DNA from 3 places in the Brachybacterium sp. 107 genome. Region 2 is predicted to be linked to each of the others. Evidence: predicted binding sites of a transcription regulator. Region 2 holds the regulator's gene; each other region holds the start of a gene.

Region 1 (9,593 bases), on a different contig from region 2:
CGGACCGGACGCCGCCCCCGTCGACGGTGGGGTGTTCGATGCGAACGGTCCCGGCCTGGCCGCCGCCCTCCGCGCGGCCGGGGCCGACGTGGTCGCCCGCGCCACCGTGCCCGACGACGCCGCCGCACTGGTGGACCAGCTGCGGGGACTCGTCGCCGAGCACGACGCGGACCTCGTGGTGACCAGCGGGGGAGTGAGCGCCGGGGCCTTCGAGGTGGTGCGCCACGCCGCCGCCGGCACCGGCGTGACGATGGCCTTCCCGAAGGTCGCGCTGCAGCCGGGCGGACCGCAGGGCATCGGCACCCTCGACCTGCCCGACCGCCGGGTGCCCTGGCTCGCCTTCCCCGGCAATCCCGTCTCCGCCCTGATCAGCTGCGAGCTCATCGCCCGCCCCGCGCTCGGGGCACCGCCCCGCACGCGCCTGCGACTGCCGGTGCAGCTCGAGGCGGAGGAGTCCTCGCCGCCCGCCCTCGAGCAGTACCGTCGGGCGCGGCTCCTGCCCTCGGGCCGGGTGCGCCTGATCGGCGGCGCGTCCTCCCATCTGATCGGGAGCTTCGCCGCCGCCGATGCTCTCGTGATCGTCCCCGCCGGGATCGACGTCGTGCGCGACGGCGACACCCTGGAGACCCTGCTGATCCCTGGAGGAGAGTCATGACCGACGCTGCCGCCGACGCTGCCGCTGTCCCTGCCGGCCTGTCCCACGTGCGGGCCGACGGCTCCGCCCACATGGTCGACGTGACCGACAAGGCCGTCACCTCTCGTGAGGCGACGGCCCGCGGCGTGCTGCGCACCCGCGCTGATGTCGTCGACCGCATCGCCCGCGGCGACCTGCCCAAGGGGGAGGCTCTCGCGACCGCCCGCATCGCCGGGATCATGGGCGCCAAGCGCACCAGCGATCTCGTGCCGATGTGCCATCCGCTGCCGCTGAGCGGGGTCGAGCTCGACCTCGCACCGCAGGGGGACCGGGTGGAGATCACGGCGCGCGTGCGCACCCAGGGCGTCACCGGCGTCGAGATGGAGGCGCTCACCGCGGTCACCGTCGCGGCGCTGACCCTGTTCGACATGATCAAGGCCGTGGATCACCTAGCCGTGATCGACGGCGTGCAGGTGCTCGCGAAGTCCGGCGGCAAGAGCGGGGACTGGACCCGGGAGAGCGAGACCGCCGGGACGGCGCGCATCGCATCGGACGCGGAGCCCGCAGCGCAGAAGCGGTCGACACGAGAGTCGACAGCACAGGAGCCGACACCATGAGGACGATCCCGGCCCGACGCGACGATTCCGACTGCCAGGTCAGCGAGGACCCGTCGGCCCCGCTCACGCTGCGCGGCACCGCACGGGTGCTCATCGCCTCGACGCGCGCGGCCGACGGCACCTACGAGGACCGCACCGGTCCGCTGCTCGTGAAGTGGCTGCGCGGGCGCGGCCTGGACGAGGTCGACAAGCGCGTGGTCGCCGACGGACCCGACGTGGGCGCGGCGCTGCGCGAGGCGATCGAGGCGGGGATCGACATCGTCATCACCTCCGGCGGGACCGGCGTCAGCCCTACTGATGTCACCCCCGAGCAGACCGCCCCGGTGCTGACCCGCGAGATGCCCGGCGTGCTCGAGGCCGTGCGCCGACGGGGCGCCGAGAAGACCGCCACCTCCCTGCTCAGCCGCGGCCTGGCCGGGATGGCCGGGGACAGCTTCGTGGTGAACCTGCCCGGGTCCCGCGGCGGGGTGAAGGACGGGATCGTCGTGCTGGATCCGATCCTCGACCACCTCCTGGACCAGCGCGACGGGGGCGGGCATCCGGAGCAGGAACAGGCTGGGCACGGGCACGGGCACCAGCAGGAGAAGCTGGCTGCCCAGGGGCCTGCGTCCGCGCAGACCGCCGATCCCCGCCGCGGCGCGACGCCCTTCGGGGGGCCGCTCGAGGAGCTGCGGATCCCCGGGGGCCCCGAGATGGGACCGGCGCACGAGCGCGTCATGGTCGCCTCCGTGGGCGAGGACGCGATCTCCGTGGCCGCCCTGATCGAGACGGTGGACGACTCCCGCTGCGGCGCCGTCGTCACCTTCGACGGCGTGGTGCGCGACCACGACGGCGGCCGTGGGGTCGAGCGCCTGGAGTACACGGCGCACCCCGGCGCGGCCGACGTGATGGCCGAGGTGGCGCGCGAGATCGCCGAGCGCTACCCGGACACGCTGGTCGCCGTCGCGCACCGCTACGGACCGCTGGAGATCGGCGAGAGCGCCCTGGCGTGCGCCGTCGCGGCCCCGCACCGCAAGCAGGCCTTCGCGGCCTGCGACGACCTGGTGGACACCGTCAAGCAGCGTCTGCCGATCTGGAAGCACCAGCATTTCGCGGACGGCGAGGACGAATGGGTGGGAGCGCTGGGCTGATCGGGTGCTGGACACCCTCCCGTCACCTGCGATGGCTACGGTGAGCTCATGCGCATCCTCCACCTCAGCGACACCCACCTCTACGGCGATCCCACCGCCCGCCACTACGACCGCATCGACACCACGGCGGCCCTGCGCGGGCTGCTCGCCCGCTTCGACGCGGTCACGGGCCTCGATGCGATCGTCCACACCGGCGACGCCTCCGAGGACGGCACGGCGGAGAGCTACCGCCTGCTCCACGAGATCCTCGAACCCTTCGCGGCGCACAAGGGGGCGGCGCTCGCCGTGGTGATGGGCAACCACGATGTCTCCGCGACCTACGGGGAGACCATCGCGCTCGGTGACCGGGGCACCTCCGTGCAGGACAGGGTGGTCTCCGTGCCCGGCGGCGGCAGGATCGTGGTGCTCGACTCCAGCGTCCCCGGGGCGGGCTACGGGCACCTCGAGCCCGAGCAGCTGGCCTGGCTCGGGGAGGTGCTCGGGGAGCCGGCCGGTGGGGATCAGTCGAACGGCGGGACCGTGCTCGCGATCCATCATCCGCCGCTGGTCGGGGCGACGAAGCTGCTGCGCGGGCTAGACCTCGACGGGCTCGACGAGCTCGCCGAGGTGCTCAGGGGGTCGGACGTCCAGGTCGTGCTGTCCGGGCATTACCACCACGAGATGAGCGGCGCCATCGCCGGGATCCCCGTGCATGTGGTCCCGGGCATCACCAACGTGGTGGACCCCGTGACAGCGGGCGACCACGAGCAGTCCCGGGCCCAGTCCGGGGCGAGCCTCGTCGAAATCGGTGAGACTGGTGAGATCGGCCAGCTCGGCCAGGGAGCGCCCCGGGTGGTCACCTCCGTGTTCCCCAATCTCGGGGACGACCTGGGTGATCCAGAGACCCCCGTCTATGACTTCGGGCCGGAGCAGGTCGCCGCGATCGTCGAGGCCGCCGGGCGCTGAGACCGGGAGCTGGCGCCGGGAGTCGGCGCCAGAAGTTGGCACCCCAAGCTGGCGGCTCAGGCCGGCACCTGTCAGCGCTGCCGTCAGGGAACGAAGAAGCCCCTGCGGATCATCTCCGCAAGGGCTTCATGAGGACGTGCCGACGGCTCAGTAGCCGAAGCCGTAGGGACGCACGCCCTGGGTGCTGAGGGGAGTCGTGACGGTCGGGGTGACTCCGGCGTCGCTGCGGCGGCCGGTTCCGGACTCGACGATGTCCTGCGCGACGCGGGAATCGGAGCGGCGGCGGAGCGCGGCGGTGAGGGTGCGGAAGATAGCCATGAAGGAGGGCTCCTGTGGTTCGGAGGGGGAGAGGACCACGCCCTGGATCGCAGGTGCTGCAGTCGGTTCGATGACTCCATATCTATCACCGCCCGGACGCCCGGTCACGCCTTCGGTCGAGACTCATTGCCAGAGTCACAATAAAGGTGTGACCTGGTGCGCATCACGAGAATGTGGACGACTTGTGACGGTCCGTGCGGGTGGCTGGAGAGCTCACTGGAGGGCTCGAGGCGATCGGGATCCGGACCGGGTCGGGATCGGAAACCCGCGCGGTGTTCGCGTCGGGCGTACTGGCGGATCACGGCCTCCCGGCGGAGGTTCCCGGCACCCTCCTCGGCCACCCCTGGGCACCCCTGCCACCCCCCTCGATCGTCCGACCGGTTCGTCGGAGGAGGGCCGGGACGCACGGCCGCGGCCCCGGGACATCGTCCGGGCCAGCGGTTATCCCCGCGGCAACCGTGGGAGCGGTCGGACTGCGGCGGATACGAGAGCACCTGAGAGGGCGGTCGCTGGACGCGATCAGTGCCTGTCCGCCGGGCCCCCACGGCCTGTCCATCAGGTCCTCGCGAGCCGGTCGGACCGCGTGGACACGCCCCGGATCTAGCACTCGTCTTGCATGAGTGCCAACGCGGTCCTAAAGTGGGACCCGTTGGCAGTCGACGGCCGAGAGTGCCAGAAGCTGCCGCAGAGGGATCCTCCTCGGTCGGCACCGCGACGACGATCGGGACCGGGATCCCTGAACCCCAGAACTCACAGAGTCATCTCTTCATGAAGGAGTGAGCCGCATGTCGGTCTCCATCAAGCCCCTCGAGGATCGCGTCGTCGTCAAGCCGCTCGAAGCCGAGCAGACCACGGCCTCAGGTCTGGTCATCCCGGACACCGCGAAGGAGAAGCCCCAGGAGGGCGAGGTCGTCGCCGTCGGCGCCGGTCGTTTCGACGACAAGGGTCAGCGCGTGCCCATGGACGTCAAGGTCGGCGACAAGGTCGTCTTCTCCAAGTACGGCGGCACCGAGCTGAAGTACGGCACCGACGAGTTCCTCGTCCTCGGCGCTCGCGACATCCTCGCAATCATCGAAAACTGAGCGGACTGAATCTTTAATGGCTAAAGAGATCATCTACAACGAGGACGCACGACGCGCCCTCGAGCGTGGCGTGGACAAGCTCGCCAACACCGTCAAGGTGACGCTCGGCCCCAAGGGCCGCAACGTCGTCCTCGACAAGAAGTGGGGCGCTCCCACCATCACGAACGACGGCGTGACCATCGCCCGTGAGATCGAGCTCGAGGATCCCTACGAGAACCTCGGCGCTCAGCTCACCAAGGAGGTCGCGACCAAGACCAACGACGTGGCCGGCGACGGAACCACCACCGCCACCGTCCTCGCCCAGGCCATCGTGCACGAGGGCCTGCGCAACGTCACCTCGGGCGCCGCTCCGTCGGCCCTGAAGCGCGGCATCGAGAAGGCCGTGGACGCGCTCTCCGAGAAGCTCGGCGAGATCGCCACCCCGGTCGATGGCAAGGAGCAGATCGCGTCCGTCGCGTCCGTCTCCAGCCAGGACGCCGAGATCGGCCAGCTGCTGGCCGAGGCGTTCGACAAGGTCGGCAAGGACGGCGTCATCACGGTGGAGGAGTCCTCCACCACCGCGATGGAGCTGGACTTCACCGAGGGCATGCAGTTCGACAAGGGCTACATCTCCCCGCACTTCGTCACCGACGGAGAGCGCCAGGAGGTCGTCCTCGAGGACGCCCTCGTGCTGCTGCACCAGGGCAAGATCTCGGCCGTGGCCGACATCCTGCCGCTGCTGGAGAAGGTCGTCGAGGGCGGCAAGCCGCTCTTCGTCATCGCGGAGGACGTCGACGGCGAGGCTCTGTCCACGCTGGTCGTCAACAAGATCCGCGGCACCTTCAAGGGTGCGGCTGTCAAGGCTCCCGCGTTCGGCGATCGTCGCAAGGCGATGCTGCAGGACATCGCGGTGCTCACCGGTGCACAGGTCGTCACCTCGGATCTCGGTCTGGACCTCAAGACCGTCGACACCGACGTTCTCGGCCAGGCTGGCCGCGTCGTCATCACCAAGGACTCCACCACCATCGTGGGCGGCGCCGGCGATGACGAGGCAGTGTCCGACCGTGTCGCGCAGATCCGCGGCGAGATCGAGAACACCGACTCCGACTGGGACCGCGAGAAGCTCCAGGAGCGCCTCGCGAAGCTGGCCGGCGGCGTGTCCGTGATCAAGGTCGGGGCTCACACCGAGGTGGAGCTCAAGGAGAAGAAGATGCGCATCGAGGACGCGGTCTCCGCGACCCGCGCTGCCATCGAAGAGGGCATCGTGGCCGGTGGCGGCAGCGCCCTCGTCCAGGCCTCCTCCGTGCTCGAGGACAGCCTCGGCCTCGAGGGTGACGAGGCAGTCGGCGTCCGCGCCGTGGCCCGCGCCGTCGTCGAGCCGCTGCGCTGGATCTCCGAGAACGCGGGCCTCGAGGGCTACGTCGTCGTCGAGAAGGTCAAGGAGGCTCAGGTCGGACACGGCCTGAACGCCGCGACCGGCGAGTACGTCGACCTCGTCGCCGCAGGTATCATCGATCCGGTGAAGGTGACCCGCAGTGCCCTGCGCAACGCGGCCTCCATCGCCGGTCTGGTCCTCACGACCGAGACCCTCGTGATCGAGAAGCAGGAGGACGAGGAGGCGTGATCACGCCTCGAGCCGACCGCTAGGTCGCTCGCGTCCGTCCGACGGGCGGGCAGCACGGGGAGACCCGGGCTGCCCGCCCGTCGGCATTCCCGGGGGCCTTTCCTCGGGGCCTCGGGGCCCCTCGGGGTCCCTCGGACCTTCGGAGTCCTTCAGAGTCCTTCAGAGTCCTCCAAGAAATCTGCGCGAGGTGGCGGCACCTCCATGGCAACATCTCCGTGGCAACACGGCAAAGATGCTTGAACCTGCAGGTCACACAATGGTGACCTTTCTCAGGTGGTGCCATGCTGGCGTTGCACGAATTATCAACTTACGGTCGGAGGAAGGGTACCGGTGGGACGACGACGTCCCGCACGCCGCCCGAGATCCACTGCGGAGCCCTGAGGGGCCCGAGGTCGAGCGCGCTCAACCGGTATCCACCGAGAGCCGACGACCGAAGCGGAGGAACTGCGTGACGCCATCCCTGACCCCACCCTCGTCCGAGGATCCCGCGCCCGGGAGCAGCCCGATGCCACGTGGCGGCGAGCGGGAGGCCGCGCAGGTCGCCCGCGGGAAGCTCGGTGCGCAGTCCACGCGGCGCGAGGAACGGGAGCAGCGGGAGTCGCGGCGCGCACCGGTGAGGACCGACGATCTCCAGAAGGGATCCGCCGAGATCTCGGGTGCCAAGGGTCCCCGGGTCAACTGGGTGGTGTTCCTGAGCTCCGCGGCGATCATCCTCGCCTTCTCGTTGTGGGCGATCCTCGCGCCGGCGGCGGCCGAGAGCACTCTGCTGGAGATCGTCACCTGGATCGCCGCGAACGTCGGCTGGTTCTATGTCGTCACGGTCAGCCTCGTGATCCTCTTCGTGCTGTGGGTGGCGTTCTCGTCCGAGGGCAAGGTGCGGCTCGGGCCCGACCACGCCCGCCCGGAGTACAAGCTCTTCACCTGGGTCGCGATGCTGTTCGCGGCGGGCGTCGGCATCGACATGCTCTTCTACTCGGTCACCGGGCCGATCTCCCACTACCTCACCCCACCGGATGCGGCCCCGGAATCCGCCGCCGCCCTGCAGGACTCCGTGGTGTGGACGATGTTCCACTACGGGGTCGCCGGATGGTCGATGTACGCGCTGCTGGGGATGGCGATGGGCTACTTCGCCTACCGCTGGGGCATGCCGCTGTCGATCCGGGCGGCGCTCTTCCCCCTGCTCGGCAAGCGCGTGCGCGGTGCCGCCGGGGACGTCATCGACATCTTCGCCCTGGTGGGTACCGTGTTCGGCGTGGCAACCTCGATGGGGATCGGCGTGGTGCTGCTCAACGTCGGCTTCTCCATCCTGTTCGGCCTGCCACAGGGTCTGGGCCTGCAGATCGCCCTGGTGATCGTCGCCGTGGTGATGACCATCGCCGCGTGCACCTCCGGGGTGGACAAGGGCATCCGCCTCATCTCCGAGCTGAACCTCTGGAGCGCTGGCGCGATGCTCCTGTACATCCTGGTCACCGGGAAGACGTCGTTCCTGCTCAACGCGATCGTGGAGAACATCGGCCGCTTCATCGCGACCCTTCCCGAGCGCACCCTGCAGACCATGGCCTACGAGCCCGGCGGCTCGGACTGGATGGCCGGCGCCACCTTGTTCTTCTGGGCGTTCTGGCTCGCCTGGGGCCCCTTCGTGGGCATGTTCCTGGCGCGCATCTCCCGCGGCCGCACCCTGCGCGAGTTCGTGCTCGCCGCGATCACCGCACCGGTGCTGTGCGACCTGCTCGTGGTCACCATCTTCGGCAACAGCGCCCTGTCCGTCGTGCTCGAGGACACCCCGGCCAGCCGCGCCTTCGCGAAGCTGGCCGTCGACAGCCCCGAGCAGGGCTGGTACGCGCTGCTCGAGATGTTCCCCGGGGCCGCATTCCTGGTGGGCCTGGCCACCCTCTCCGGGCTCCTGTTCTACCTGACCAGTGCGAACTCCGGAGCCCTGGTGATGGCGAACTTCTCCTCCACGATCCCGGATCCCGGCCAGGACGGCGCCAAATGGCTGCGCATCTTCTGGGCGATCCTCACCGCGGTGCTCACGATCGCCATGCTCACCGCCGGTGGTGTGACCACGATGGAATACGCGACCCTCATCTTCGGGCTGCCCGTCACCGTGGTGGCGTACCTGGTGATGGCGAGCTTCTCGAAGGCGCTGCGGATGGAGCGGGCCGACCGTGAGGGGCGCGTGCTGCGTCGCGCCGACGCCGCCGTCCACGGCGGCTTCGCCCCGGAGAAGTCCTGGCGCCAGCGCCTCGCGAACCTCCGTGCCTACCCCAACGTCCGCGCCGTCACGGAGTTCGCGTCCGGGACTGTCGCGGGTGCGCTCGCGGACGTCTCCCAGGAGTTCCAGGAGCAGGGGTACGCGGCGCAGACCCGGTCCATCACGGACAACGAGACCGGTATCGCGATCAACACCCTGATCATCAAGATGGGGGAGGAGCGCGACTTCATGTACCGGGTCGCTCCCGTGGAGACCCCCGTGCCGACGTTCGGTGCCCGGGTCGCCCAGGAGCGCTCGACCTACCCCCGCCTGGACGTGTTCACGCAGACCGGCGCGGAGGGCTACGACGTCACCGGGCTGTCCCGGCAGCAGATCATCAACGACGTCCTGGACCGGTACGAGAACCACATCCAGTACCTCGCCTATGCGGCCGAGGTGGGCGGGGCGAGCGTGCTCACCCCGACCACGCACGGGAGCCTCGGAGGCCCCGTCATCGACTGACCGGACGTGCGGGTCGGCCGCCGAACCGCTGCGGGACGACCCCGGGGACGGAGCCGCACGACTCGCGGTCCGACCTGCGGCGAGGACAGGTTCCTCTCCTCCTCGGAGGCTTAGTATGGGGCTCGTCCTGGAACGTCGACCCTTGGAGGGTGAGTGGTGAGCAACAGCCCCGACGCCACTCCTCGGGTCGACGACGACAGTCGGCCCACCCGCACCTTCGGACCTCCAGCGCCTGTCGTCCTCGGCACCCTCGGTGTCGGCTTCGTCTTCGTCGTGGTCCTCGAGTTCCTGGTGATCATCAGCTTCGTGGGCCAACGGTTGTGGAACGACCCCGCGCTGCTGCGCGACCTCGTGTTCACGACGCCCCTGCTGCTGTGGGTCCTCGTCGCGGCGGGCTCGGCGATCTTCTGCCTGCGCATCATCACCGCCTGGCTGCAGATCGACGAGGAGGGCTTCGAGCTGCGGAGCCTGGCCCGGCGCACCCGGAAGGTGCGCTGGGACGAGGTGGGGCAGGTCATCGCGGTGCGGGACATCGACCGCGGCGCCAC
Region 2 (9,593 bases):
GCCCGACCCGGTGACGTCCGCGATCCCGCTCCTGGACCTGCAGGATGCGCCGGATCCCGAGGACGACCGGAACGTGCCGGATCCCGGCGCTGGGCCGGCAGGGAGCGGCGCGGACGGGATTGCCGCAGCAGGCGAGGAGGAGGCCGATGATGCTCAGTAGGATCGCGGATTCGATGTTCTGGATCGGGCGCTACGTCGAACGCGCCGATCAGACCGCCCGCATCCTCGATGTGATGCTGCAGTCGATCACGGAGGACGCTCCGCAGGACGTTCCCGCCGCCTGCTCCCGGGTCTACGAGCTCTTCGGAAGCTGGGCGGCGGACGACGCGGACCTCACCGTGCAGCGGGTGCTCGACCGTCTCGTCACCGACCGGCAGAACCCCTCGTCGGTCGCGGGCGCTCTGCGGACCGCCCGCGAGAACGCACGCGGAGCGCGCGAGGCGCTGTCCACCGAGGTCTGGGAATCGCTGAACACGACCAGCATGGGCATGCCGCGCGGCGTGCGCCCCTCGCGGATGCACGGGGCCTTCCAGTTCGCGAAGGACCGCTGCGCCGTGGTCAACGGGCTGGTCGACTCCTCGATGACCCGTGACGAGGCGTGGCTGTTCCTGCGGATCGGCCAGCTCCTGGAGCGGGTCGACATGATCGCCCGGATCCTGCAGACGCACGACCTGGCGGATTCCTCCGATGCCGCCACCGTGATGCTGCTGCGCAGCTGCAGCGCCCACGAGGCATACATCCGGTCCTACCGCGGCCGGGTGCGCGCCTCCCACGCCATCGAGTTCCTGCTGCTGGACTCGATCTTCCCGCGCTCGGCGGCGCACTGCCTGCTGGAGATCGACGAGGCGCTCGAGACCCTCGCCAAGCTGCACGGCAGCTCCTTCGACCGGATGGGCACGGCAGAGCCGGGCCGACGGATCGTGGGGCGAGCGGCGGCGAGTCTGCGGTTCCGCTCGCTGGACGACATCGTCGCGGACTTCGAGGACGAGATGGAACAGCTCCAGAAGGTCACCGGGGCGGTCACCCGGGCCCTGGGCACGACCTACTTCCACCCCGCCACCTGACGTCCACCCTGCGACCTGACGTCCACCCCGCCACCTGACGTTCCGCCCCGCGACCTGATCTCGGCAACGCCCTCCGGACCGCGCGCCGAGGTGTGACGTCGGTCCATGGGCGGCGGCGGGGCGGGACGGGGCGCGGCCCCCATGAGACGATGAACCGATTGCCCTGCGCAGCTGCGCAGCGGCTCGCTGTGATGAGAGGACGTAAGCCGGTGACCCCGAGGATCGCGGCCGATGAGGCCCGGGACATCCTTCCCGCGTCGACACCCCAGGAGCGGCTGCGGAACTTCTGCATCATCGCGCATATCGACCACGGCAAGTCGACGCTCGCCGATCGCATGCTCCAGATCACCGGGGTGGTCGAGGCACGCGCCATGCGCGCCCAGTACCTCGACCGGATGGACATCGAGCGCGAGCGCGGCATCACCGTGAAGAGCCAGGCCGTGCGCATGCCCTGGCAGGTCGACGGCACGAACTACGCCCTGAACATGATCGACACCCCGGGCCACGTGGACTTCACCTACGAGGTCTCCCGGTCGCTCGCCGCCTGCGAGGGCGCGATCCTGCTGGTCGACGCCGCGCAGGGCATCGAGGCGCAGACGCTCGCGAACCTCTACCTCGCGATGGAGAACGACCTCACCATCATCCCGGTGCTCAACAAGATCGACCTGCCCGGTGCCGAGCCCGAGAAGTACGCGGCGGAGATCGGCCAGCTGGTCGGTGTCGAACCGGACGACGTGCTGCGGGTCTCCGGCAAGACCGGCCTCGGCGTGGAGGACCTGCTGGACCACGTCGTCCGGACCCTCCCGCCCCCGGTGGGCGATGCCGACGCGCCCTGCCGCGCGATGATCTTCGACTCCGTGTACGACACCTACCGCGGCGTGGTCACGTACATCCGCATGATCGACGGATCCCTGAAGTCCCGTGACCGCATCGACATGATGTCCACCGGCGCGCACCATGAGCTGCTCGAGATCGGCGTGAGCTCCCCGGAGCCCCATCCCACCCCGGGCATCGGTCCCGGCGAGGTGGGCTACCTGATCACCGGCGTGAAGGACGTGCGCCAGTCGAAGGTCGGCGACACCATCACCACCTCGATCCGCGGCGCGACCGAGGCGCTCGAGGGCTATGCGGACCCCAAGCCGATGGTGTACTCCGGGCTGTTCCCGATCGATGGCTCCGACTACCCGGTGCTGCGCGACGCCCTGGACAAGCTCAAGCTCAACGACGCCTCGCTGAACTACGAGCCGGAGACCTCCACCGCGCTCGGCTTCGGCTTCCGCGTCGGCTTCCTGGGCCTGCTGCACCTGGAGATCGTCCGCGAGCGTCTCGAGCGCGAGTTCAACCTCGACCTGATCTCCACCGCCCCGTCCGTCGTGTACCACGTGGTCATGGAGGACGGCACCGAGGTGGAGGTCATGAACCCCTCCGACTTCCCCGAGGGCAAGGTGAGCGAGATCAGCGAGCCGATCACGAAGGCCACGATCCTGGTGCCCGCCGAGTTCATCGGCGCCGTCATGGAGCTGTGCCAGTCCAAGCGCGGCAACCTCGGCGGCATGGACTACCTCAGCGAGGACCGTGTGGAGCTGCGCTACACGCTGCCTCTCGCGGAGATCGTCTTCGACTTCTTCGATCAGCTGAAGTCCAAGACTCGCGGTTACGCCTCCCTGGACTACGACGTCTCCGGCTCCCAGACCGCGGATCTCGTGAAGGTGGACATGCTCCTGCAGGGCGAGCCCGTTGATGCCTTCAGCGCGATCGTGCACCGCGACAAGGCGTACAACTACGGCGTCGAGATGGCCGGGAAGCTGAAGAAGCTCATCCCGCGCCAGCAGTTCGAGGTGCCGATCCAGGCCGCCATCGGTGCTCGGATCATCGCCCGCGAGAACATCCGCGCCATGCGCAAGGACGTGCTGTCCAAGTGCTATGGCGGCGACATCTCCCGCAAGCGCAAGCTCCTGGAGAAGCAGAAGGAGGGCAAGAAGCGCATGAAGAACATCGGATCCGTCGAGGTCCCGCAGGAAGCCTTCATCGCCGCGCTCTCCTCCGATGAGGGCGATATGCCCAAGGACTCCAAGAAGAAGTAAGACTCCACGAAGAAGTGAGGACCGACGGGGAGCCCAGCCCCCACCGGACCCTGTCCCGCCTCAGGAGGTACTCGTGACCAGGATTCCCTCGTCCACGGAGCCGGTGGCCACCCTCGCCGTCGGTGACGCCGGCAGCGTCGCCGCGGTCTGCGTCGTCTCCGCGCTGCACCCTGATGCGGGCGGCGTGGGCACCACGGCGATCGACAAGCGTCCGGTCGACGGCCCGGTGCAGATCGGAAAGCTCGGCCTCTACGCCGATGTCCAGGCCGACCGCGCCCACCACGGCGGGCCCGATCAGGCCGTCTACGCGGTGGATGCCGCTGAGCCGGCCCACTGGGCCGCGGAGCTCGGCCGCGAGGTGCCTGCGGGCTCCCTCGGGGAGAACCTGCTGATCGAGGGGCTGGCCGTCGACGACCTCGAGATCGGTGCGCGGCTGCGCGTGGGCACCGCCCTGCTCGAGGTGACCGCCGCGCGCACTCCGTGCATGACCTTCCAGCGCTGGATGGGCACCGATGACTTCCGTGCGCGGTACCACGGTCGCGGCCGCACCGGCGTCTACTTCCGCATGCTCGTGCCGGGCGAGGTCTCCGCCGGCGACCCGGTCGGCGTCGAGCTGACCCCCGGTCACGGTGTCAGCGTGGCTGCGGCCTACGGCGGTGCCCGCGATCGGGACCTCAGCCGGGCGCTCGACACCTGGTCACGGACCAGCGGCGTGGCACTGCACCGTGAGCTCGCAGCGCGGGCCACGCGTCACCTGGCGGGAGAGCGATGACGTCAGGACCGACCACAGGGCGCGACCTGTCCGTCTACATCCACGTCCCGTTCTGCGCCGTGCGCTGCGGGTACTGCGACTTCAACACGTATACCGCCACCGAGCTCGGCGGCGGCGGCTCCCAGGCCGAGTACCCGACCAATGCGATGCGGGAGATGGATCTGACGCTCGCGGCCGACCGCGCCGACGGCTACGACTACGGCCAGGTCTCCACGGTCTTCTTCGGCGGCGGCACCCCGACGCTGCTGCCCGCCGATGATCTCGTCGCGATGCTCAGCCACCTGCGCACGCTCATCCCGCTCGCGGACGACGCCGAGGTCACCACCGAGGCGAATCCGGATTCGGTCTCCCGTGCCTCGCTGTCCCGGTTGGCCGACGGCGGCATCACCCGGGTCTCCTTCGGCATGCAGTCCGCCGTGCCCTCGGTGCTGCGCACCCTGGACCGCACCCACGATCCCGAGCGGGTCCCCCAGGCCGTGGCCTGGGCCCGCGAGGCGGGACTGTCGGTCAGCCTGGATCTCATCTACGGCACGCCGGGGGAGACGCTCGCCGATGTCGAGACCTCCGTGAAGGCCGCGCTGGCCTGCGGCGTGGACCACATGTCCGCGTACTCGCTGATCATCGAGGGCAACACCGCGATGGCGCGTCAGCTGCGGCGCGGAGAGCTCGAAGCGCCGGATCCGGACGATATGGCCGACAAGTACGAGCTGGTCGACGACCTCGCGTCGGCCGACGGGCTCTCCTGGTACGAGGTCTCCAACTGGGCCCGCACCGAGGAGCAGCGGTCCCGCCACAACCTCGCCTACTGGCGCGGCCGGGACTGGTGGGGGATCGGCCCCGGCGCGCATCGCCATCGCGACGGGCTGCGCGCCTGGAACCTGAAGCATCCCAGCCGCTATGCGGCGGCGATGACCGACGGCTCCCTCCCGGTCGCGGATTCCGAAGTCCTCTCCGACGAGGACCGTCTGCTCGAGCGGATCATGCTCGAGCTGCGGATCGTGGACGGCCTGTCCGTGGACGAGGTCCCCGAGGAGACCCGTCCCCAGCTGGCAGTGCACCGCGACCGCGGCCACCTCGACGCCGACGCCCTCGCCGCCGGCCGCGCCGTGCTCACCCGCCAGGGTCGCCTGCTGGCCGACGCCGTCATCCGGGACCTCGTGCCCTGAGCCGTCCCTGGCGAGCTGACCGAACTCCGGACGCGGACGAGGGCCCGACGATCGATGGATCGTCGGGCCCTCGTCGGTGCTTCGGGTGCAGGTCAGACCGGCCGGCTGGTCACTTCACCAGGCGGAGGTTGAACGGGTAGCTCCACCACTGACCCTGGTTCGCCTTGACGGCGCCGAGGATCGAGAAGATCAACTGGACCAGTGCCGGAACGGGCACGAGGGCCAGCAGGGGCGAACCGATCCCGAGAGTGACGATCGCGAAGATGCCCAGCACGATGCTGAGCACGACCTGCGCGATCAGCACGGTGATCGCCCCGTTGAGGGCCTCCGCCGCATGGAAGCGGACGAAGCGGCTGCGGTCCTTGTAGACCAGGAAGATGATCAGCGGCCCGACCCAGCCGAGGAAGCCCCAGCTGACCACGTGGCCGAGCGTGACGGCGAGCTGGGAGAACATCGCCCACATGCGGGTGTCGGAGTCGTTGAGGCCCGGGCCCGAGAGCTGCCCCTCGTAGACGCCCTTCGTGCCGGGCGGCGGCACATCGGTGCTCTGCGGGCCGGCCTGCGGGGCCTGCTGCTGACCGTACGCACCCTGCTGAGCGTATCCACCGTGCTGGCCCGGGCCGGCCCCGGCGGCTGACGTGGCGTAGGGATCCTGGGCGCTGCCGCCGTCGGCGGACGGGGCGGGCGCGCCGTAGGGCGAGGCGGCGGAGGGCTCCGCAGCGGACCACTGCGGTCCTGCTGAGCCGGGGCCGTACGGACCCGGAGCGGCCGAGGCCGCCGAGCCGGCAGAGGGGGCGGACGCACCTGCGGGCTGGGCGCTCGCGGCAAAGGGGTCGTGCGGGTGCAGGGCCGGGTCGGAGGTGGGGCTCGCCTGGTCCTCGGAGTACGGGGCGGAGGCGGCCGGCTGCTCGGGAACGTCGGCGCTGGGCTCGTTGCCGAACGGATCGTGCGGGTGCGGAGTCTGGCTCATGATTCCTTCTTCGACGGGGCCGGCCTCGGGGGTCGACCGCTGGCTGATGCAGACAGCCTAACGAGCCGATCACGAGGGATCACGGGAGTGGACCACCGGATCACCTGGGGGTTTTCCCCCGGGTGCGGTGCGTCGGATCGGTGCAGACCGGGTCTGGCAGGATCAGGCAGGGTCCACGGTCACGAAGTCGATGAGCTCCTCGATCCGGCCGGACAGCGACGGTTCGACGTCGGCATAGGAGCGCACCGTGGACAGGATCCGCTTCCAGCCCAGCCCGATGTCGGACTTGTCCGCATGAGGCCAGCCAAGCGCGGCGAGCGAGCCGACCTTGATGTCGGTCCCCTTGGGGATGTGCGGCCATTCCCGCAGCCCCACGCGCGCGGGGCGCACTGCCTGCCAGACATCGACATAGGGGTGGCCGAGCACCGCGACATTGCCTCGAGCGCCGCCCAGCTTCATGACCTCGGCGGCGATGCGGGACTCCTTAGAGCCCGGGACCAGGTGGTCCACGAGGATCCCGAGTCGACGCCCGGCCGACGGGCCGAACTCCTGGACCCGCTCGACGAGGTTGTCCGCACCCTCCAGCTGCTCGACGACGATGCCCTCGATGCGCAGGTCATGGCCCCAGACCTTCTGGATGAGCTCTGCGTCATGGGTGCCCTCGACCCAGATCCGTGAGGCGCGGGCGGTGCGTGCGGTGGCGCCTTCGACGTACACCGATCCGCTCGCGGAGCGCTTGCGCACCGGCGCCTGCGCACGGGGCGCGGCGCGGGTGAGGACGACGGGCTCGCCGTCGATCATGAAACCGGGTCCGAGGGGGAAGGTGCGTCGGGCCCTCCGGCCGTCCTCGAGCTCGACGATCATCTCGCCGGCGATCTTCTCGACCCGGGTGATGGCGCCGGTGAACCCGGTCGAGGCCTCCTCGACGACGAGATCGCGCTGCGCGGGGACCTCGCGGGCCACCGGGCGGCGACGGTGATGGGCAGGGGGACCGGAGGACAGCACGTCGTGGCCGTACCGGTCGGGGAAGTGATCGGATGCTGCAGGCACGCGCGACACCTTACCCTCGTGGCGAACACCTCTCCGCGAGCATCGCCGGGGACGCGTAGGATTGGCACTCGGCGCGGGCAAGTGCCAGCGGTCCCGGTGGCTGCGGTCAGCCCCGTCGGACGAGACCCGAATCATCGACGGAACGCAGGGAGGTGAGGGACACGGACGCACGGAAGCTGCAGATCCTCGGCGCGATCGTCGAGGACTACGTCTCCACCCATGAGCCCGTCGGCTCCAAGTCGCTGCTGGACCGCCATGAGCTCGGCGTCTCCGCGGCGACGGTGCGCAACGACATGTCCTCGCTCGAGGAGGAGGGGCTGATCCATCAGCCCCACACCTCGGCCGGCCGGATCCCGACCGACAAGGGGTATCGCGCCTTCGTGGACCATGTCGCGACCGTCAAGCCGCTGTCGGCCCCCGAGCGCCGGGCCATCCGGACGCTGCTGGAGGACGCCGGCGACGTCGAGGAGCTGCTGGGCCGGACCGTGCGTCTGATGGCGCAGCTGACCCAGCAGGTCGCCATGGTGCAGTACCCGGCGCGGCGCCAGGCCCGCATCCGTCACGTCGAGCTGGTCAAGGTCGCCGACTCCCTGCTCCTGGTCGTGCTCATCACCGAATCCGGCCGGGTCGACCAGCGCACGGTCCCCGTGCTCTCACCCCGACCCACCGAGTTCTACGCCGAGCTGCGCGATCAGCTCAACCGGGCCGTCTCCGGGCGTGAGGTCACCGACCTGCAGCGCCCGCTGACGGATCTCTGCGAGACCCTGCCGCTCGTCGACCGGGCGGCTGCCACCGAGGTGGCGGAGGCGCTCGCAGCCCTGGCCGCGACCCGCGCGGAGGACCGGATCATGCTGGCCGGAACCTCCAACATCGCCCGTTCGGCCCAGGACTTCGCCCGGGACGTGGAGCCGTTGCTCGACGTCCTGGAGGAGCAGCTGGTGCTGATGCGTCTGTTCACCGAGATGCATGCCTCACCCGGTGCGGTCGAGGTGCGCATCGGATCGGAGCTGCGCGATCAGGCGCTGCACCAGGCGGCGCTCGTGGGCGCCGGCTACGGGGCAGGATCGCACCTCGCGATCCTCGGGCCCAGCCGCATGGACTACGTCGCCGGCATCTCGACCGTGCAGGCCATCGCCCGGTACGTGTCGCGCTATCTCGAATGACCCGGTGGCGCGCACGCATGGCGCCCCGGCTCCCCGCAGGACCCCACAGCATCCATCACTGACCGTGCCCGTCCGCCGCCTGCCGTGGCCCCGGGCGCCCCGACTCCCCGGTAAGGATCCTTCACCGTGAACGACGACTACTACGAGCTCCTCGGCGTCTCCCGCGACGCCTCGACCGAGGAGATCAAGAAGGCGTACCGGAAGCTCGCCCGGACCCTCCACCCGGACGTCAACCCCGACCCCGAGGCCTCCGAGCGCTTCAAGAAGGTCTCCCAGGCCTACGAGACCCTGTCCAACGCGGACAAGCGCCGCCAGTACGACATGGGCGGCGGCCCCGGCATGGGCGGTGGCGGCGGATTCGGCGGCTTCGGAGGCGGAGCCGGATTCGACGTCAACGACATCTTCGACATGTTCGCCGGGGCGACCGGCATGCGGGGTCGCAACCAGGGCCCCGTGCCCCGCCAGCGCCGTGGCGGAGATGTGCTGCGCCGGGTGAAGATCGACCTGCGCGACGTGGTCTTCGGCACCGAGAAGGAGGTCTCCTTCCGCACCGCGGTGCTCTGCGAGCACTGCCACGGTGCCTGCTCCGAGCCCGGCACCAGCCCCACCCGATGCACGGCCTGCAACGGCAGCGGCCACGTCCAGCGCGTCGCCCAGTCACTCCTGGGCCAGATGGTGACCATGGCGCCATGCCCCACCTGCGAGGGCCACGGCGACGTCATCGAGACCCCCTGCACCGGCTGCTCCGGCCACGGCCGCACACCGTCCGAACGCTCCGTCACCGTGCGCATCCCCTCCGGCGTCGAGAACGGCACCCGGATCCAGCTGCGCGGCGAGGGCGAGACCGGTGAGGCCGGCGGCCCCTCCGGTGACCTCTTCGTGGAGCTCGCCGTCGCCGAGCACGAGATGTTCGTGCGTGACGGGGAGGACCTGGTGATCACCATGGCCGTGCCGATGACCTCGGCGGCGCTCGGCGCGACCATCCCGCTGGAGACCTTCGACGGCACCCAGGAGATCGATGTGAAGCCCGGCGCTCAGCCCGGGGACGAGATCACCCTCAAGGGCCTCGGCGTCACCCCGCTGCGCCGCGAGCGCCGCGGCGACGTGCGCGTCGTGCTCGATGTCGCCGTGCCCACGACGCTCAGCGACGAGGAGCGTGAGCTGCTCCAGCAGTTCGCGGATCTGCGCGGCGACGAGACCACACGGCGCAAGGGCCACGGTCCCTTCGCCAAGCTCCGCGACCGCCTGCGCGACCTCTGAGGCGCTGATATGCCCACCACCCCGCCCGGGTTCCTGATCCTCGACGCCGCTCTCGAGACGGCGC
Region 3 (9,593 bases), on a different contig from region 2:
AGGCCGGTCACGAGCGGCACGTAGAACGGCAGCAGACGCCTGATCACCGGCTCGACCTTCATCCGACCCACCCGGGCCCCGACGAACAGGATCACTCCGACCGGCGGGGTGATCGTGCCCAGGCACAGGTTGAAGGTGATCATGAGGCCGAAGTGGATCGGATCCACGCCCAGCTCCAGCGCGACCGGGAGGAAGATCGGGGTGAAGATCAGGATCGCCGGCGTCGGATCCATGAACATGCCCACGACCAGCAGCGCCAGCATCATCAGCAGCAGCACGATGATCGGGGAGCTCGAGACCCCCAGCAGCGCCGTGGCGATGAACTGCGGGATGGTCGCGTAGGCGAGCACCCAGCCGAGCACCCCGGAGACCGCGATCAGCAGCAGCACCACGGCAGTGGTGCGCGTGGCCGAGAGGATCACCGCGGGCAGCTTCTTCACGGTCAGCTCGCGGTAGATGAAGCCCAGCACCAGCGAGTAGACCACCGCGATCACCGCGGACTCCGTCGCCGTGAAGAACCCTGCCACCAGACCGCCGATGACGACCACCATCATGAAGATGGCGGGCACGGCGGCGAGCAGAGTGCGCAGTGCGGTCGCGAGGGTGAGCTCGCCGCGCGCGGCGCCGTCGTCGGACCCGACCAGCGCGGGGTTGCGCTTGGCGGCCAGCCAGACCATGACGACGCAGGCGAGCATCCACACCAGGCCCGGGCCGTAGCCGGCGGCGAACAGCGTCGCCACCGAGGTCGATGACACGAGCGAGTACACGATCAGCGTGTTCGACGGCGCGATCAGCATGCCCGACGGGGCGGAGGCGACGTTCACCGCTGCGGAGAAGGCCGGGTCGTAGCCCTCCTTGCGCTGCCGAGGTCCGAGGATGCCGCCCACCGCCGCGGCCGAGGCCACGGCCGCACCGGAGACGGACCCGAACAGGGCGTTGGCGACCACGTTGGTCTGGGCGAGGGAGCCGGGCATCCGGCCCACCAGCACCTTCGCCGCGTCGATCAGTCTGGCGGCGACGCCGCCGGTGTTCATGAGCTGCCCTGCCAGCACGAAGAACGGGATCGCGAGCAGGGAGAACGAGTTCGCGCCGGTGAACATCTGCTGGGCGGAGACGAACACTGCGGGCTCGAAGCCGATGACGGCGATGAGCGCCACCACGGAGGGCAGCCCGATCGCGATGGCGATGGGGGCGCCGATGGCGATGAGGACGAGGATGCCGATGATCAGGATGATCCCGGCGAGCATGGCGGGATCCATGATCAGTGCTCCTTCTCGGTGTCGGTGCGAGAACCGGGACGTGCGGTGGTATCGGTCCCGCCGCCCTGGTCGAGGTGAAGGTCGTGGCCCGGATCGACGTCCCGGTCCTCGACGACCGCGGCAGCGGCTGCGGCGCCGGAGCTCTCGGCCGCCTCGTCGTCGGTCTCCTCGAGCGGGGCGAGCTCATCGCCGCGCAGTGCGAGAACGAGGTCCTCGAGAGCCAGGAAGGCGATCATCGTTCCGGTGACGGGCAGGGCGAGATACATCAGCCCCACGGTGAAGGGAAAACCAGGGATCACCTGGTCCCAGGACATCGACATCCCGCGGATGCCTCCCCACACCATGACCAGCACGGCGAAGGCGAGCGTGCATCCCTGCACGAGGACGATGAGCACGTGACGGGCGACGCCCGGGGCGCGCAGCGCCAGGAAGTCGACGGCGATGTGGCCGCGCTCCCCGAAGACCAGCGTGGCGGCGAAGAGGCTCAGCCACACGAACATGTACTGCGCGGTGACGGTGGTCCAGGGGCTCGGTGCGCCGAGGACCTGGCGGGTGAACACCTGCCAGACCACGACCAGCACGAGCACCGAGAACAGCACGATGCACAGCACCTTGAGGACGTTGAGCAGTCCTTCACGGATCAACAGCATCAGGCACCTTCCTTCTCGCTCACGGCGCGGATCGCGTCGTACAGGGCGATGTCCGCGGGATCCTCGAGGATCGACAGCCCGGTCTCCTCGATGATCGGCAGGAACACGTCAGGATCGGGCTCGGTGATCACGACACCGCGGTCGAGCATCTCCTGGGTGGCGTCGGCGGTCTGCTGCTTCCAGATCTCGACGAACTCGCTCTGGGTGACGGCCCAGGCCTCGCGCAGGGCGTCGGCGTCCGCCTCGTCCATCCCCTCGAGGAGGTCCGTGTTCGCGAGCATGAAGTCGTAGCCGACGAGGTGGTTGGTCATCGTGAAGTGCTTGGCGACCTCGTAATGGCGCTGGGTGACGTAGGAGATCTCGTTGTTCTCCGCACCGTCGAGCACGCCGGCCTGCAGGCCGGTGTACACCTCGCTGTAGGCCATCGGGGTGGGCACCCCGCCCATGTTGGTGATCAGGCGCAGGAAGATCTCGGACTCCTGGACGCGGATCTTCATCCCGGCGAGGTCCTCGGGGGTCTCGATGGGACCCTTCGTGGTGTAGAGGTGCCGACCTCCCTGCGTGTATCCGCCGAGCACGGAGAGCCGCTTGTGCGGCTCGAGCGAGGCGAACAGCTCGCCGACGATCGACTCGTCGAGCATGACGCGGTTCTGGTGGTCGATGTCGTCGAACACTCCCGCCACGTTCATCGGGAGGAAGCGGGGCGAGGAGTTCTCGATCTGGGTGCCGGAGATGACGGCCATGTCGATCGCGCCGTCGGAGACCAGCTGGACCGTCTCCTGCTGATCGCCCAGCGAGTTGTTGGCGTAGACGCGGGCGCCGTAGCGGCCGTCGGTGGCCTGGGCGATGCGCTCGCCGAAGGAGATCAGCGAGTCATAGCTGGGGTGCGATTCCGCTTGTCCGAGCGAGATGGACAGGACCCGGTCCACGTCGGTCACGGCGCCTTCCTGGGTGGCGCAGCCGCCCAAGAGGGCGGCGCCCGCGCCAGCGACGGGAAGGGCCCTGAGGAATCCTCGTCGGCCCACCCCCCTCGTCGCACCGTGGCCGGCGACGGAGCGGTCGGCTCCTCGACGGCGGGGCAAAGGTGTTCGCACTGCATTCCTCCTCGAATGGGACGCTCCTGGTCCGGCGTCACGCGGTGGAGCGGTACCGCGTGCGCGATCTGCCTCGGCGGCGGAGCCGGGCTCGCGTCGTCCCCCGCAGATCCCGGGGGCCGAGACCAGGCGCGATACAGGGGATTCGGGCCCTGGGAGGCCCGTCGTCCTGGGCTGCCCCGCCCGAGGGCGGCAGCGCCCGGTCGCATCGCGTGGTCGACCTCGACCAGGTTGTCAGTGCTCGGGAAATCGGTCTCATCGCTTGCCGAGAGTTGCCAGGTGCGATCGTGCACGAGGCATCCCACGTCGCTGACCAGGCAGACGGCTGCCACCGCCGGGTCGCCGGTGTCGACGACCTCGCGCCTCCTCGCCCCAGCCGGTGTTGACGAGGATCGCCTCGCGCTTCATCAGCGCGAGCTGGTCGGCGCTGGTGAGGTGGTGCGTCCGCAGCCTGAGCAGCGTGTGCAGAGAGGACGCGTCCGCGGCGAACGCCTTGTCGCATCGGCCGTGTCCGTGCCCTGCCGCATGGGACCCACGCCGCCCTCAGCACGCAGGATCCTTCTCGGCACCGCGCGGACCGACCGCTACGCTCCTGGACATGAACCTCCCCGAGGACCTCACCTGCCCGGACCCCGGGATCACCGCGGCGGGCCAGATCGCATGGTCACCCCATCCGACCTGGGGCAGTGCCTTCACCGCGTCGAAGGTCATCGGTACCGGACAGAGCTGCTGGGATCGAGCCTCCCGCGACGTCCTTCAATGGGCCGTGAAGACCCGCAGCGGTTTCGCTCTCGCGCCGTCCACAGCGGCCCCCTTTCCGGGGCAGACGCTGACCATCATCGCGTCGCTGGGGCCGTTGCGCGTCCGTGAACCGGCGGTCGTCCTCGACGTGATCGGCGAGCAGAACCGAGTGGCGCTCTCCTACGCCACCCGTCGGGGCCACCCGGTGCGCGGGGAGGAGGCGTTCATCGTCCATCGCGATGAGCGAGGCACCGTCACGTTGACGCTGCGTTCAGTCACCGCGGCCGCCCCCGGATGGCGAGGTCTCCTGTTTCCCGCAGCGCTCGTCCTGCAGCGCCGGTACCGACGGCTCTACCTGCGCTCATTGCGCTGACCCAGACCTGGCCCCGACCCCGGCTCTGTCCGCGCCCTGACGACGCCGGTTCCCGGGAGTTCCCTGGGGCAGCACTGGGGCAGGCCCCGGGAAGCACCTGGGGACAGCAACGGGCCCCGACCCTCCGGAGAGGATCGGGGCCCGTGACGCTCAGGCGAGCGGAGGGTGATCAGCCGTGAGGCTGGATCACATCATGCCGCCCATTCCGCCCATGCCGCCCATGTCGTCGCCGCCGCCGACCGGGGCCTTGGGCTCCGGCTTGTCGGCCACGACGGCCTCGGTGGTCAGGAACAGGCCCGCGATGGACGCCGCGTTCTGCAGCGCGGAGCGGGTGACCTTGACGGGGTCGATGATGCCGGCGGCGAGCAGGTTCTCGTACTCGCCGGTGGCAGCGTTCAGGCCCTCGCCGACGGGAAGGTGGATGACCTTCTCCGCCACGACGCCACCCTCGAGACCGGCGTTGACCGCGATCTGCTTGAGCGGAGCCTGGATGGCGACCTTGACGATGTTCGCACCGGTCGCCTCGTCGCCGACGAGCGAGAGCTTGTCGAAGGTGTCCTTGCCGGCCTGCAGCAGCGCGACGCCGCCACCGGCGACGACGCCCTCGTCCACAGCGGCCTTGGCGTTGCGCACGGCATCCTCGATGCGGTGCTTGCGCTCCTTGAGCTCGACCTCGGTCGCCGCGCCGGCCTTGATGACGGCCACGCCGCCGGCCAGCTTCGCGAGACGCTCCTGGAGCTTCTCACGGTCGTAGTCCGAGTCCGAGTTCTCGATCTCGGCACGGATCTGGGACACACGACCGGCGATGCGCTCGGCGTCGCCGGTGCCCTCGACGATGGTGGTCTCGTCCTTGGTGACGACGATCTTGCGCGCCTGGCCGAGCTGCTCGAGACCAGCGGTCTCCAGCTTGAGGCCGACCTCCTCGGCGATGACCTGGCCACCGGTGAGGATGGCCATGTCCTCCAGCATCGCCTTGCGGCGGTCGCCGAAGCCCGGGGCCTTGACGGCCACGGACTTGAAGGAGCCCTTGAGCTTGTTGACGACGAGGACCGCGAGGGCCTCGCCCTCGATGTCCTCGGCGATGATCGCGAGGGGCTTGCCGGCCTGGATGACCTTCTCCAGCAGCGGCAGCAGGTCCTTGACCGAGGAGACCTTGGAGGACAGCAGGAGGATGTAGGGGTCCTCCAGCACAGTCTCCTGGCGCTCGGCGTCGGTCACGAAGTAGGGCGAGATGTAGCCCTTGTCGAACCGCATGCCCTCGGTCAGCTCCAGCTCGAGGCCCATGGTGTTGGACTCCTCGACCGTGATGACGCCTTCCTTGCCGACCTTGTCCAGCGCCTCGGCGATGAGCTCGCCGATGGCCGGGTCAGCAGCGGAGATGCCCGCGGTGTGAGCGATCTGGTCCTTCGTCTCGATCTCCTTGGCCTGCTTGAGCAGGGTCTCGGAGACCGCGGCGACGGCCTGGTCGATGCCGCGCTTGAGCGCGATCGGGTTGGCGCCGGCTGCGACGTTGCGCAGGCCTTCCTTGACGAGGGCCTGGGCGAGGACGGTGGCGGTGGTGGTGCCGTCGCCAGCGATGTCGTCCGTCTTCTTGGCGACCTCCTTGACGAGCTCGGCACCGATGCGCTCGTAGGGATCGTCGAGTTCGATCTCCTTGGCGATCGACACGCCGTCGTTGGTGATGGTGGGCGCGCCCCAGGACTTCTCGAGCACGACGTTGCGGCCCTTGGGACCGAGGGTGACCTTGACGGCGTCGGCGAGCTGGTTCATTCCGCGCTCGAGACCGCGCCGGGCCTCTTCGTCATAAGAGATGAGCTTGGCCATTATGGAATCTCTCCCGTGTGGTGTGGTGTCCACCCGACCCTGTGCCCGCGACGGACGAGACCCCGCACCGTGTTCATGTCCCACGGCGCAGAGCCCCTCACGGGGCCGGAATGTTCGTGGCCGGTCAGCAGTGTTCTGCTGTCCGATCAGGCCCACGACTCCCGAGCGCGACGACACCCTGAGGCGTTGTCACTCTCGATCATCGAGTGCCAGAACATCATAAGCACTCGGAGCCGGAGAGTGCTAACTCCAGAGGTCCGGATCCCACCTTTCCGCTCTGGGCCGACGGGCAGCGGCCGACATCGGGACGACGGCGGAGTCACGACGCAGGCGCAGCAGAACGCGCGCCGCCCGTCCCCGTCGGGGAGGGCGGCGCGCGTCAGCTGCTCTGCGTGCGGCGGCGATCAGCCCTCGTCGCCACCGCCATCGCCGTTGCCGGAGTCCGGGTCGGAGACGGCCACGTAGGTGATGCGGGCCTCGTACTCGTCGCTCTGTCGGGCCTCTCCGGCGTCGACCTCGTCCGCGAGGGCCTGGGCCGTCTCCGCGTCCGCCTCGTCGCGGTAGAAGACCACTGCCTCCTGCTGGACGTGATCCGCGGTGCCTACGTTCACCTTCTCCCACTTCGAGTCCTCGAGAGTGGACTGCCACCGGCCGGCCAGGCCGTTGATCCCCCCGGCGTTGACCACCTGGATCGGGATGGACTTGTCCGCCTCGGCGGCGGGCTCCTCCTCGGTGGTCTCCTCAGCAGGTGCATCGCTGGTCTCGCTCGCGGCTGGCGTCGTCGGATCCTGAGCACGCTCGTCACCGTCGCCACCTCGGCCTCCGATGAGGAAGAGCAGCACGATCAGCATCACGAGCGCGGCTCCGATGATGATGATGTAGAGCAGGTTCTGGCGCCAGAACGGCTCCTCGGCGCGATGCGCGCCGTGGAAGGACACGGAGTCGGCCTCGTCATCGAATCGGTCCGGCGGGAAGGGATACTGGGAATCAGCCACGGCCCCATTAAACCTGCTTCATGCGGTGAGGGTGTGGAGCACACGCCCCGTCGGCCGCTCCGTCGGGCGGCGAAGGCCGTTCCTCAGGCGACGCGACCGGAGTCGCGGGTCGGCGCGGAACCGTCCTCGGAGGTGCGTCGGCCGCGCAGCCGGTTGACCACGGACGGCGCCGCCCGGAGGGCCGCCGGATCATCGAGCAGCGAGTTCAGACGCACGTAATAGGCCACTTTGGAGATCCCGATCTCCTCGCGGATCGCACGCTCCTTGGCGCCGATGTACCGGAAGGTGCGGGACTCCAGCGCGAGGATCATCCGGTCGCGCTCGGCCAATCCGCCCTGCGGGCCCGGAAGTGACTGGTCGCTCACCTCGCCCGGCGCGTCACCGCGGCCGGCTCCGAGTTCGGAGCCGCCTGCGGGGCTCTCCCCCGGGCCGGACTCCTCCATCCCGCGTCCCACGTCACGCCCTGATCCGCGCACGGCGCGGTCGCGATCCGGGGCGGTATCTGGCGGCATAGCACGAGGTTACGCGGCAGCGGGCCTCTCCCGAACCCGGCTCGCCGCACCACCCCGGCCGGTGGAAGACTGCTCACATGCCGACGCCGCTCACCGAGACCCTCAGCACCGACTGGGCCCGCGCCCTCTCCCCCGTCGAGGACCGCATCCATGCGCTGGGCGAGTTCCTGCGCGCCGAGGTCGACTCCGGCCGCGGATACCTCCCCGAGGGCGATGCGGTGCTGCGGGCCTTCACCCGGCCGATGTCGGAGGTGCGGGTGCTCATCGTGGGCCAGGATCCCTACCCGACCCCGGGCCATCCCCTCGGGCTCTCCTTCGCCGTGCACCGCGACGTGCGGCCGCTGCCCCGATCCCTCGCGAACATCTATACCGAGCTGGAGAGCGACCTCGGGCTCCCGCGGGCCGTGCACGGCGACCTCACCGCCTGGCAGGACCAGGGCGTGCTGCTGCTGAACCGGGTCCTCACCGTCACCCCGGGGGCTCCTGCCTCGCACCGTCGACAGGGCTGGGAGCAGGTCACCGAGGCCGCCATCCAGGCTCTGGTCGCTCGCGGTGGGCCGCTCGTGGCGGTCCTGTGGGGGCGCGATGCACAGACCCTGATCCCGCTGCTCGGCGAGGTGCCCTACGTCGCGAGCCCGCATCCCAGCCCGTTGTCCGCGTCCCGCGGGTTCTTCGGATCTCGCCCGTTCTCCCAGGTCAACGAGCTGCTCGAGGCGCAGGGCGTTTCCCCGATCACCTGGCAGATCCCCGAGTGACGGCCGGATCCGGGGACACGACGCACATCGCGACGGCATCGGGACAGACCTCGGCCCCGGTGGGTCGACCGCCCACGGGCCGTCGGCCCCTGATCGCGGCATGGGTCTGCGCGGGAGTCCTGTTCCTCGTGCTGGTCCTCGTGATCGGCGGCGGGGTCACCTACCTCGTCGTCCAGCGCACTGCGGCGGATCAGCTGGAGACTGTTCCGCTCGAGCTGGAGGGCATCAGCACGTTCGCCCCGGCGGGATGGACGGCAGGAGAGGACCCCCGGATCCCCACCACGAGGCTGCTCGCCGCCCTGGTGTCCCCGGATTCGCAGCAGAGCGTCACCATCGCCCGCGAGACGGACGATGTCCTCGAGCCCGACGATCTCTGCTCGCTCATGCTCGACCTCGCGGAGGCGAAGGGCCTGGCGACGGTGTCCGCCGAGGTCCTGGACCCCGTCACGGTCGACGGCGTGGACGCGATCCACCAGCGGTGGGTCTCCTTCGCCGACGGGCAGTGGCACCAGGGCGACATGTACTGCATGGCGGAGGGCACGACCTCGCTCCTCGTCCTCGCCGAGAACTCCTCCGATGAGGAGGCCACCCAGAGCCCGGCCGCCGAGATCGTGCTCCAGAACTGGACCTGGCGCCCCGAGGCGGAGGCCACGGACCCTCAGGGGTGAGCGCTCACTCCTGCGAGGTCCACTTCCAGCTGTCGATGACCTTCTGCGCCTCGGAGATTCCGGCGGCTTCGGCCTCCGGGCCGCTCGTGCGACCCAGGACGACGACGATATGGAGATGCCGCGGCAAGCACCAGAGGTCCTTCACGACCGTCTCGCCGGATTCCGGATCCTCGCTGATGCTCTGGTAATGCAGGCTGACGCGGCCATCGACCTCGACCTCGGGCATCTCCTGATAGCGGAGGCGCTCCGCCTGGGACGCGCATTCCTCCTCGATGCCGTTCTCGACCACGTAGTCCATGACGGCCATCTTCGAGTTCTCCGCCGCATCGAGCGTGGTGAGCACGTACTCGAAGGATGAGATGTCCTCCCCCGGAGCCTGGGGCTTCCAGCTCTGCGGGTAGGAGAAGCTGTAGTTGTCGGTCTCGACCTGTGTCATCGGGCTCGGCGCCTCATAGGTCGCGTAGGTCGGGGCCGCGGCCGGCTCCGCCCGGCGGCTCAGCACCAGGTAGCTGACCGTACCGACGGCCAACAGGGTCAGGAGCAGGGCGCTGATCAGGAGGGCGATGATCAGGAGGATCACCGGTCGGCGGCCGCGCGGTCCGGCCGGTGGCTGGTTCGTCATGGGGTCTCCGGACGGTGAAGGGGCCGACGGAAGGGCACGGGAGGATCGCACCGGGCTCAGGTTCCCTCCTCGAACGTCCACTGCCAGCTGTCCAGGACGT

Evidence for each region. The regulator HrcA, encoded in region 2, represses chaperone genes, less so after heat shock. The targets are predictions, from matches to a motif close to TTNGCACTCGNNNNNNNCGAGTGCNAA.
Region 1: a site for HrcA is predicted at 4,245-4,271, ahead of groES (co-chaperone GroES). Genes of this name have one in related genera too.
Region 3: a site for HrcA is predicted at 6,128-6,154, ahead of groL (chaperonin GroEL). Genes of this name have one in related genera too.

What each region holds. Positions count from the first base shown of each region.
Region 1 is NZ_JBQSYW010000001.1:269,600-279,192, reverse strand. It holds gene ACT3UL_RS01250 (molybdopterin molybdotransferase MoeA) at 1-655, shown strand, start outside; gene moaC (cyclic pyranopterin monophosphate synthase MoaC) at 652-1,251, shown strand; gene ACT3UL_RS01240 (molybdenum cofactor biosynthesis protein MoaE) at 1,248-2,381, shown strand; gene ACT3UL_RS01235 (metallophosphoesterase family protein) at 2,430-3,326, shown strand; gene ACT3UL_RS01230 (hypothetical protein) at 3,474-3,644, opposite strand; gene groES (co-chaperone GroES) at 4,430-4,726, shown strand; gene groL (chaperonin GroEL) at 4,743-6,329, shown strand; gene betT (choline BCCT transporter BetT) at 6,778-9,045, shown strand; gene ACT3UL_RS01210 (hypothetical protein) at 9,202-9,593, shown strand, end outside.
Region 2 is NZ_JBQSYW010000002.1:464,758-474,350, reverse strand. It holds gene ACT3UL_RS04670 (circularly permuted type 2 ATP-grasp protein) at 1-160, shown strand, start outside; gene ACT3UL_RS04665 (alpha-E domain-containing protein) at 147-1,064, shown strand; gene lepA (translation elongation factor 4) at 1,256-3,148, shown strand; gene ACT3UL_RS04655 (MOSC domain-containing protein) at 3,222-3,920, shown strand; gene hemW (radical SAM family heme chaperone HemW) at 3,917-5,086, shown strand; gene ACT3UL_RS04645 (DUF4870 domain-containing protein) at 5,196-6,056, opposite strand; gene ACT3UL_RS04640 (DUF3097 domain-containing protein) at 6,219-7,115, opposite strand; gene hrcA (heat-inducible transcriptional repressor HrcA) at 7,259-8,269, shown strand; gene dnaJ (molecular chaperone DnaJ) at 8,396-9,529, shown strand; gene ACT3UL_RS04625 (16S rRNA (uracil(1498)-N(3))-methyltransferase) at 9,539-9,593, shown strand, end outside.
Region 3 is NZ_JBQSYW010000001.1:380,528-390,120, forward strand. It holds gene ACT3UL_RS01690 (TRAP transporter large permease) at 1-1,259, opposite strand, end outside; gene ACT3UL_RS01695 (TRAP transporter small permease) at 1,262-1,909, opposite strand; gene ACT3UL_RS01700 (TRAP transporter substrate-binding protein) at 1,909-2,847, opposite strand; partial or broken gene ACT3UL_RS01705 (NAD(P)-dependent oxidoreductase) at 3,259-3,474, opposite strand; gene ACT3UL_RS01710 (DUF1990 family protein) at 3,602-4,117, shown strand; gene groL (chaperonin GroEL) at 4,304-5,941, opposite strand; gene ACT3UL_RS01720 (LytR C-terminal domain-containing protein) at 6,346-6,936, opposite strand; gene ACT3UL_RS01725 (DUF3263 domain-containing protein) at 7,020-7,448, opposite strand; gene ACT3UL_RS01730 (uracil-DNA glycosylase) at 7,526-8,203, shown strand; gene ACT3UL_RS01735 (hypothetical protein) at 8,200-8,871, shown strand; gene ACT3UL_RS01740 (hypothetical protein) at 8,876-9,493, opposite strand; gene ACT3UL_RS01745 (hypothetical protein) at 9,550-9,593, opposite strand, start outside.